Regions from separate parts of the Streptomyces sp. NPDC058579 genome, predicted to be linked through region 3. Evidence: riboswitches for the same ligand, from Rfam matches in the RefSeq annotation. Region 3 holds a riboswitch; each other region holds the start of a gene.
What was found. A riboswitch is a leader RNA that binds a small molecule or an ion and turns the genes downstream of it on or off. The one in region 3 is predicted to bind cyclic di-AMP.
Positions count from the first base shown of each region.

Region 1: another riboswitch for cyclic di-AMP. It lies ahead of ACFWRO_RS08305 (M23 family metallopeptidase); the one in region 3 lies ahead of ACFWRO_RS10935 (transglycosylase SLT domain-containing protein).
Region 2: another riboswitch for cyclic di-AMP. It lies ahead of ACFWRO_RS34095 (transglycosylase family protein); the one in region 3 lies ahead of ACFWRO_RS10935 (transglycosylase SLT domain-containing protein).

Region 1 covers NZ_JBHXPI010000004.1:291,728-294,927, reverse strand. The annotation lists gene ACFWRO_RS08310 (M16 family metallopeptidase) at 1-786, shown strand, start outside; cyclic di-AMP (ydaO/yuaA leader) riboswitch at 998-1,164, shown strand; gene ACFWRO_RS08305 (M23 family metallopeptidase) at 1,177-1,962, shown strand; gene ACFWRO_RS08300 (GntR family transcriptional regulator) at 2,137-2,829, shown strand; gene ACFWRO_RS08295 (HPr family phosphocarrier protein) at 3,011-3,200, opposite strand, start outside.
Region 2 covers NZ_JBHXPI010000057.1:8,229-11,428, forward strand. The annotation lists gene ACFWRO_RS34085 (cytochrome P450) at 1-43, shown strand, start outside; gene ACFWRO_RS34090 (transglycosylase family protein) at 158-1,180, shown strand; cyclic di-AMP (ydaO/yuaA leader) riboswitch at 1,401-1,620, shown strand; gene ACFWRO_RS34095 (transglycosylase family protein) at 1,624-2,307, shown strand; gene eno (phosphopyruvate hydratase) at 2,666-3,200, shown strand, end outside.
Region 3 covers NZ_JBHXPI010000006.1:105,639-108,838, reverse strand. The annotation lists gene ACFWRO_RS10940 (phosphocholine-specific phospholipase C) at 1-1,070, shown strand, start outside; cyclic di-AMP (ydaO/yuaA leader) riboswitch at 1,409-1,565, shown strand; gene ACFWRO_RS10935 (transglycosylase SLT domain-containing protein) at 1,570-2,433, shown strand; gene ACFWRO_RS10930 (phosphoribosyltransferase family protein) at 2,480-3,200, opposite strand, start outside.

The sequences.
Region 1 (3,200 bases), on a different contig from region 3:
CAGACCCACCTCCGGCCGTCCACGGCGACCGCCGTGGTCGTCGGCGACCTGACCGACGTGGACCTGGACAAGGTCCTCGCCGAGTCGCTGGGCGCCTGGACGGGGAACAGCGCGGAGTCCCGGCCCATGCCTCCGATCACGGCCGACGACGCCGGCCGTGTGGTCATCGTCGACCGGCCGGGCGCCGTCCAGACCCAGTTGCTGATCGGCCGCGTGGGCGCCGACCGGCACGACCGCGTCTGGCCCGCCCAGGTCCTCGGCACGTACTGCCTCGGCGGCACGCTCACCTCCCGCCTGGACCGCGTCCTGCGCGAGGAGAAGGGCTACACCTACGGTGTCCGGGCCTTCGGTCAGGTCCTGCGCTCCGACGGCGCGGGCAACGGTGCCTCGATGCTCGCCATCAGCGGCTCCGTGGACACCCCCAACACCGGCCCGGCACTTGACGACCTGTGGAAGGTGCTGCGCACCCTCGCGGCCGAGGGTCTGACGGACGCCGAGCGCGACGTGGCCGTGCAGAACCTGGTGGGCGTGGCGCCGCTCAAGTACGAGACCGCCGCCTCCGTCGCGGCGACGCTCGCCGACCAGGTCGAGCAGCACCTCCCGGACGACTTCCAGGCGCAGTTGTACGCGCGCCTGGTCGAGACCGGCACGGTCGAGGCGACGGCGGCCGTCGTCAACGCCTTCCCGGTGGACCGGCTCGTCACCGTGCTCGTGGGTGACGCGGCCGAGATCGAGGAGCCGGTGCGGGCCCTCGGCATCGGCGAAGTCACCGTCGTCACCGGCTGATTGAGCCGCGCCGCTGCTGCGGCGGAGTGTCCGGAGGACCCTGACGTCACGTTACGTCAGGGTCCTCCGCTTTGTCCGTATTGATGTATAGCGTGGTTGTATGCCCTGTGGCATGTCTTACAAACAGGCGTGTCTGTTTGGTGATTGAAAGACGATCCGCATAGCGTCGGTCCGGCTGTTCGCCAGTTGCACCCGCCGCACCCGCGGCATCGGACAGTCATCGCCGAGTCCCCGTCAGGCGCGAGCCTGGGGAGCCGGGGACCCACACGAAGTCCCTGGGGTGAATCGGACGCCTTCGCATCCGTGCGGAGGGGCCCGTAGGAGACCTTCCTGCTCCGAACCCGTCAGCTAACCCGGTAGGCGAGAAGGAAGGAAAGGATCAGCCACTACATGGCGTTCACCCGTGCCACCGGGAAGCATCGTGGTCCGAGCCGTCTGGCGCGCCGCAGCGCGGGCGTCGCCGGCGTCGCGACCCTCGCCACCGCCGGCGTCATCGGCACCCTCGCCTCCCCGGCGCTCGCCGTCGACACGGACGCCCCCTCCCTGGAGGACACCGGCCTGACCCAGGTCGTCGTCGCCGACAACGCCCTCGCCGACAAGATCGACGCCCAGGCCGCCGCGCAGGAGCGCGAGGCCGCCGAGGCCGAGGCGAAGCGCGTCGCCGAGGCCCGCGCCAAGGCGGAGGCCAAGCGCAAGGCGGAGGCCCGCGCCAAGGAGGTCCGCGCCGCCAAGGAGCGCGCCGCCCGCGAGGCCGAGCGCAAGCGCCTGAACTCCTTCCAGTCCCCCGTGGCCGGCTCGTACGTCTCCACCGGCTACCAGGCCGGCGGCTCCCTCTGGTCCTCCGGCAGCCACTCCGGCGTCGACTTCCACGCCGCCTACGGCACCAAGGTCGTCTCCGTCGGCTCCGGCACCGTCGTCGAGGCCGGCTGGGGCGGCGCGTACGGCAACAACATCGTCATCCGGATGAACGACGGCACGTACACCCAGTACGGGCACCTCTCGGCCATCAGTGTCTCCGTCGGCCAGTCCGTCACTCCGGGCCGGCAGATAGGGATCTCGGGGTCGACCGGCAACTCGACCGGCCCGCACCTCCACTTCGAGGCCCGCACCACCGCCGAGTACGGCTCCGACATCAACCCGGTCGCGTACCTCCGCGCCCGCGGCGTGAACGTCTGACCGACCGGCCGCGCACGTCAGAAAAGCCCCGGCTCGTACTGAGCCGGGGCTTTTCGCTGACCCATCGCTGACCAAAAGATATCCATGGTTAACGAGGACCCGTCGGAAATGCCGCCCCGCTGCAATAGAGTCACCGGACAACCGGTTTCGCGCGTATTAAGGCGGAGGTCGATCATGCGCATTCCCGCGCACTCGGTGTGCACGGCGATCCGGGACGACATCGTCACCGGCGTCTTCGAGCGCGGCGGCCGGCTGACCGAGGAGCAGCTGGCCCGCCGATACGGAGTCTCCCGCGTCCCGGTCCGCGAGGCGCTGCGCACCCTGGAGTCCGAGGGCTTCGTGATCACCCGCCGGCACGCGGGCGCGCAGGTGGCCGAGCCCACCGAGCAGGAGGCGGCCGACCTCCTGGACATGCGCTCGCTGCTTGAACCGCTCGGCGCCGCCCGGGCCGCGCAGCGCCGTACCGACGCGCACCTCAAGGTGCTGCGCGGCCTGGTCAGACTGGGGCAGGAGCGGGCCAGGCGCGGACAGGGGGACGATCTGCGCTCGCTCGGCGGCTGGTTCCACGAGACCCTGGCGCAGGCCTCGGGCAGCCCGGCGCTCACCGCCCTGCTCACCCAGCTGCGGCACAAGATCGCCTGGATGTACGCGGTCGAGGCCCCCGCCCAGCCGGTCGAGGCGTGGGCGGAGCACGGGGCGATCGTGGACGCGGTGGCGCGCGGCGACGCCGAACGGGCCCGCGCCCTGACCGCGCTGCACGCCGAGCGCTCTCTGCTGCTGCACCGGCTGAAGCGCCCCGACCGTCCGCCGCGCGGGCGTGTGAGGACTTCGCAACATGTCGTCAACACCGCGAGCGGCCGGAATTAACGAGCGGGCCGTATACAAAGAGCGGGAATTCTCGGGGGCTTTCTTCGTGCTGCCCGGAATGCTGGAATCGCGACGCGGAGCGGCCCGGAATCAGGAAAAGAAAGAAGCCGCACCCGCCGTCATTTCGGCGTGTGCGGCTTCCCGCGAATTCGGCCCGGACGTCCGTCCGGCCGGAGATCCGTCAGACGGTCTCGGGGAGCTCCTCGAGACCCTCGGCAACCAGCTTCGCCAGACGGTCGAGCGCGGCCTCGGCGCCTTCGGAGTCCGAAGCGAGCACGATCTCCTCGCCGCCCTGCGCACCCAGACCGAGCACCGCGAGCATCGACGCGGCGTTCACCGGGTTGCCATCGGCCTTGGCGATCGTCACGGGG
Region 2 (3,200 bases), on a different contig from region 3:
CTTGCGCACCCTTCCGGTGGAGTTTGCCCCGGTTGAGAACTGACAGTCCGTCAAGACTGTGACTTTTACGTGATCTCCGCTGCATCGACTTGTGACTGACGTTCGAATGCGGCTACGTTCACCGTCACCTCAGCAGTCACGCGAAAGGCAGCTCCGCATGCGCTCCGGGAACGGACGACACCGCAGACCCCGCCAGGCCCCCGCCATCGTCGTCGCCGCAGGCGTGACGGGATCGGCCCTCGCGTTGCCCCTCCTGGCGGCGGGCTCCGCGTCCGCCGCCGACGCCGCCACCTGGGACCGGGTCGCGGAGTGCTCCTCGGGGGGCCAGTGGAGCGCACACTTCGGCAACGGGCTCTACGGCGGACTGCAGTTCACGCAGGAGAGCTGGGAGCGTCACGGCGGTCTGTCGTACGCGACGAGCGCGGACCTCGCCAGCCGCGCCCAGCAGATCGCGGTGGCCGAAAGGGCCCTTGCCGCGGGTGACACCCAGTGGGCCACCTGCGCGCCGATCGCCGGCCTCACCAACGACGGCGCCGCGCCCGACGTCGACCCGGGCCCGGTCGTCGAGCCGTCCGAGCCCACCGGACCGCGCCCCGAGTCCAACCGCACCGCCGGCCTCCCGGACGGCTCCTCGAAGGGTCAGGGGCCCTCCACCCCCTCCGCCCCTTCCAACGAGGTCTCCACGCCGTCCACGGCCACCCCCGAGACCTCCACCACGCCCGAGACGTCCACCACGCCGACGACGCCCGAGACGTCCACCACGCCGACCACCCCGTCCGCGCCGGGTACCGGCAAGCACCGGGGCGACGCGGCACCGGACGAGACGGGCAATACGGACAAGGATCGCGAAACGGGCCGTCACGCCTCGCCGTCTGACGCGCCGACGGCGGATGGTTCGACCGAGGAGCGTGCGAACCGGGGCAGTAAGGGCAGCGAGGGCGACACGGACAAAACGCCCTCTCAGGGCATCGCTGACACTATCGGTGAATACACCGTCAAGCCCGGCGACAACCTCACCGAGATCGCCCAGCGGAACGAACTCCCCGGCGGCTGGGGCGCCCTCTACGACGCCAACCGCTCGACCGTGGGTGGCGACCCGGACCTCATCCTCCCTGGCCAGAGCCTCGATCTGACGCTCGGGACGCCTGCGGACAAGACCGGCGAAGCGGACGCGAAGTAGGGGCGGTTCGGGGCTGAATGTCCGGTTCTGCGCAAGTGAGACATGGGTCTCTTCGCCTCAACTGGCGTGTCTCGTCCGTGAACTCCCCTTCCGTCACCTCTCACCTGCGTAAACACCCTTCGTCCCGAGGCAAGTAGGGGCGTTTTGTCCCCCATGGACGTCTTTGAACTTCCCCCGGGTCTGTGTCTACGGTCATGACCGCTCGCCACCGCGGGCCCCGTCGACCGAAACGCCGAATCCTGCCGTCGGCCGATGGGAACAGTCGTCGCGTAAGCGCCGTAGGCAGGAGCGGGGGACCCAAGGTAAGTGCCGTCCCCGGCCGTTGAGACAGACGGCCGAAGGAACGGCTTGGGGTGAAGCCGCGCGCTAGGTCGCGCGGCCGGGCAACTCACATGGCCCGAACCCGACAGCTCACCTCGTAGGCGTCGGTGAGGAGAAGTCCCATGCTGTTTTCTGCCAAGGGCAAACACCGTCGTCCCTCCAAGGCCACCCGCGCCGTCGCCCTCGCCGGTGTCGCCGGTGTCGCCGTCGCCGCCCCCCTGATGGGCGCCGGCGCCGCCTCGGCCGCCACCGTCTCCGAGTGGGACAAGGTCGCCCAGTGCGAGTCCGGTGGCAACTGGTCCATCAACACCGGCAACGGCTACTACGGTGGCCTGCAGTTCTCGAACTCCACGTGGGCCGCCTTCGGTGGCACCGCGTACGCCGCCAGCGCCGACCAGGCCTCCAAGTCGCAGCAGATTGCGATCGCCGAGAAGGTCCTGGCCGGTCAGGGCAAGGGCGCCTGGCCGAGCTGTGGCGTCGGCCTCTCGTCCGCCTCCCCCGGCACCGTCGCGGAGAGCGCGCCGAAGCAGGAGCGTCAGGCCGAGCAGCCGACGACCCGCAGCGAGCAGCGGACCGCCCCGAAGGCGGCGCCCAAGGCCGAGGCCAAGAAGACCGTCACCACCCCGACCGGCAAGAAGGTCAAGAAGGGCGACGGCGAGTACAAGGTCGTCTCCGGCGACACCCTGAGCACGATCGCCGCCGCCCACGACGTCAAGGGCGGCTGGGCGAAGCTCTTCGAGCTCAACAAGGACGTCGTCGAGGACGCCGACCTGATCTACCCGGGCCAGCAGCTTCACCTGAAGTGAGCCCGACGGCTCGCGTGAGTCCGGCGGCTCACGCGAGTCCTACGACCCTCCCGCGGTGACCACCCCGGTCCGGAGCGTTTCTTCCCCCGTGCGCTCCGGGCCGGGGTTCCGCGCTGTCCGGGGCCGGTCGCGCGACCTGTCCGGGGCCTGTTCGTACGAGCCCATCGCTCGACCCGCGCGGTTACCGCCGAGTAGTTCTGAGGCCCTTTGGCCCGAGATGCATGCCCTTGGGTCCTTTTTCGTCCCAGGGGGCGGGCGCCCGGCTGGCTGGAGCCCGCGAGCCGGATAGGCTCTTGTCGCAAGGCCAAAGCGACCCTGCACCGCATGCGTCACATCTAGCGTCACATCCCAGAAGGAGATGCTCGTGCCGTCCATCGACGTCGTCGTAGCCCGGGAAATCCTGGACTCCCGAGGCAACCCCACGGTCGAGGTCGAGGTAGGCCTCGACGACGGCAGCACCGGCCGTGCTGCCGTTCCGTCCGGTGCCTCCACCGGTGCGTTCGAGGCCATTGAGCTCCGTGACGGAGACAAGAACCGCTACCAGGGCAAGGGCGTCGAGAAGGCCGTCCTCGCCGTGATCGAGCAGATCGGCCCGGAGCTCGTCGGCTACGACGCCACCGAGCAGCGCCTCATCGACCAGGCCATGTTCGACCTGGACGCCACGGACAACAAGGCCTCCCTCGGCGCCAACGCCATCCTCGGCGTCTCCCTCGCCGTCGCGCACGCCGCGTCCGAGGCCTCCGACCTCCCGCTCTTCCGCTACCTCGGCGGCCCGAACGCGCACCTGCTGCCCGTTCCGATGATGAACATCCTGAACGGCGGCTCGCACGCCGACTCCAACGTGGACATCCAGGAGTTCATGATCGCGCCGATCGGCGCGGAGTCCTTCTCCG
Region 3 (3,200 bases):
CCGAGGTCTTCGACTCGACCGTGCTGTTCCTCAACTACGACGAGAACGACGGCTTCTTCGACCACGTGCCGCCGCCGGTCGCCCCGCCCGGCACCCCCGGCGAGTACATCGACGGCGTGCCGATCGGTCTGGGCTTCCGGGTCCCGATGCTCGTCATGTCGCCCTGGACGCGCGGCGGCTGGGTCAGCTCCGAGGTCTTCGACCACACCTCCGTCCTGCGCTTCATGGAGACCTGGACGGCCGCCCTCGGCAGCCCCGCCGCCTGCCCGAACATCAGCGCCTGGCGGCGGAAGGTCACCGGCGACCTGACGGGCGTCTTCGACTTCGCGCGCCCGGTGTACGGCGTCCCCTCGGGCCTGCCCTCCACGGCAAAGGTCATCGGCCAGGACACCTGCGGTCCGCTGCCCAACCCGGTGCCGCAGGACAACGCCCTGCCGGCGCAGGAGTCCGGTACGCGCCCGGCGCGCGCGCTGCCGTACCAGGTCAACGGGAACCTCGACCGGTTCGAGTTCGGGGCGGCGGGCAAGATCCTCGCCTGGTTCTCGATGACGAACCAGGGCGCGCAGGCGAAGCGGCCCGCGCACTTCACGATCCACCCGCACCAGCACCGGGACACGGCGGCCTGGCAGTACACGGTCGACCCGGGCGCGACGTCCACGGACTACTTCAACATCGGGCTCGGGTCCGGTTCGGGCAAGTACGACATCTCAATGATGGGGCCCAACCGCTTCCTGCGGCGGTTCATCGGTGACGCCTCCAAGGCGGGGAAGGCGATCGAGGTGGCGGCGCGGTTCGCGACCGAGCCGGGCACCGGGAAGACGGCGATCTACTTCAAGCTGACGAACACCTCGGCCGGTCCGGTGACCTTCACCATCCGCTCGAACGCCTACCGCACGGACGGCCCGTGGACGTACACGGTGGCGGCGAACTCCTCGCGCGAGGACTACTTCAACGCCGTGGCGTACAGCAACGGCTGGTACGACTTCACGGTCCTGGCCGACGTCGACGGCACCTGGTCGCGCCGCTACACCGGCCACATCGAGACGGGCGCCCCGAGCATCAGCGGCTGACCCACCGGCATCCACGTACATCCACGTACACCCCCGTACAGCCACAGTTCCGACCAAATGGGGCACAAGGGATTTCACATCCCCTTGTGCCCCATTTCTCAACTCAGCCGAATTTCCCTGCATGTCCGTTATGGCATGGCGCGTGAGGCGAATCACCCCAAGCATTTCGACGATCTTTGGAACCGCCCCGTCCCCTTGTCCGGCAAGGAAGTTCGGAGCGCCGGGCGCGGCGCGGAAGTCCCCGAAGAAATACCCGCGCATTCGGCGTCTTGTTTCTGTCGACATTTCTCGCCTACGGTCACCTCGACCCGGACGGATCGCCGAATCCTGCCACCGTCCGTAAAAGACCGCTCATTCACCCGATGGCAGGAGCGGGGGACCCACTTTCCGCCGGTCCGGATTTTCCGGCACGGCTCGGGGTTAAGTCGCGCACGCGCGGCCGGGCATCTCCAGCCCGAACCCGACAGCTCACCCCGCAGGCGCCGGAGAGGACTGCATCATGCCCGCACACGGTAAGCACCGGCGCCCCAAGAGAAGGCCCCTGACCCGCGGCCTCGCCCTCGCGAGCACGGGCGGCGCCGCCCTGGCCCTGCCCCTGGTCGGCACGGCCACCGCGCACGCCGCGCCCCAGTCGGCCCCCGAGATCGCCCCCACGGGGAAGACCGTTCTCAGCGCCCCGGCGAAGATCGCGGAATCCATTCCGGCCGCGCAGAATTCCGCCGCCAAGACCTATACCGTCACCCGCGGTGATTCCCTTTCGGTGATCGCCCACGAGCAGAGCGTGCAGGGCGGCTGGAAGGCCCTGTACCGCGCCAATCAGGCAGCCGTGGGTGACAATCCGTCACTCATCCACCCCGGTCTGGAACTGAAGCTGCACGGAAAGGCCGCCGCCTCCCCGAAGAAGCCGAAGTCGCAGGCCCGTACGACGAGTACGGACCGGGCCGACCGCTCCCAGCAGCGCAGCGCCGCCCCGGCCGCCGCCCCGGCGAAGGCAGCTCCCGCGAAGTCGACCCAGACGACGCAGGCGGCCGCGAAGTCCTACACCAACGACCTCGACGGCTGGATCCGCGAGTCGCTGGACGTCATGCAGAAGTACGGCATCCCCGGTTCGTACGAGGGGATCCAGCGCAACATCATGCGTGAGTCCTCCGGCAACCCGCTGGCGATCAACAACTGGGACTCCAACGCCGCCAAGGGCACCCCGTCCAAGGGCCTGCTCCAGGTGATCGAGCCGACGTTCCTCGCCTACCACGTGCCCGGCACCTCGATGGACCTCTACGACCCGGTCGCCAACATCACCGCCGCCTGCAACTACGCGGCGGACCGGTACGGCTCCATCGACAACGTCAACGGGCCGTACTAGCAAGCAGGTTGAGCACGGGCTGCCTTGAGCACGGGCGGCGACCGCGCTAGAAGTGGTCGCCGAACCAGCTCGCGGCGAGTTCGCCGACCTGTTCCAGGGTGCCGGGCTCCTCGAAGAGGTGTCCGGCACCGGGGACGACGACGAGGTGGTTCTCGCACGTCAGGCGGGATCGGGCCTCCTCGTTGAGGTCCTGGACCAGCGGGTCGTGGCCGCCCACGATCAGCAGGGTGGGGGCGCGCACCTGGGCGAGCCGTGGGCCGGCGAGGTCCGGGCGGCCGCCCCGGGAGACGACGGCGGCGACCTCGGACAGCGGGTCGGCGGCGGCCCAGAGGGCGGCCGCCGCGCCGGTGCTCGCGCCGAAGTAGCCGGTCCGCAACCCGTCGAGGCCGGGGCGGCCGGCCAGCCAGTGGGTCGCGCGGGCCAGCCGTCCGGCGAGGAGTTCGGTGTCGAAGACGTTGGCGCGGTCGGCTGCCTCGTCCTCGGTGAGCAGGTCGAACAGGAGCGTCCCGAGCCCCGCCCGGTTCAGGGACTCGGCGACGGCCCGGTTGCGTGGGCTGTGCCGACTGCTGCCGCTCCCGTGGGCGAACACCACGATCCCCGGAGCGCCGTCCGGCACCACGAGGTGACCCCCGACCTCGGCGTCCCCGGCCGGGATGAGCACCTCCGGGTCCCCGTCGTCCTGGTCCCGCCCGGCGTGGTGGCGCTCCAGACAGGCGACGACCTCCTCGTCCGGGGTCTGCGAGAAGTCCTGGTAGAACTGGCCGATC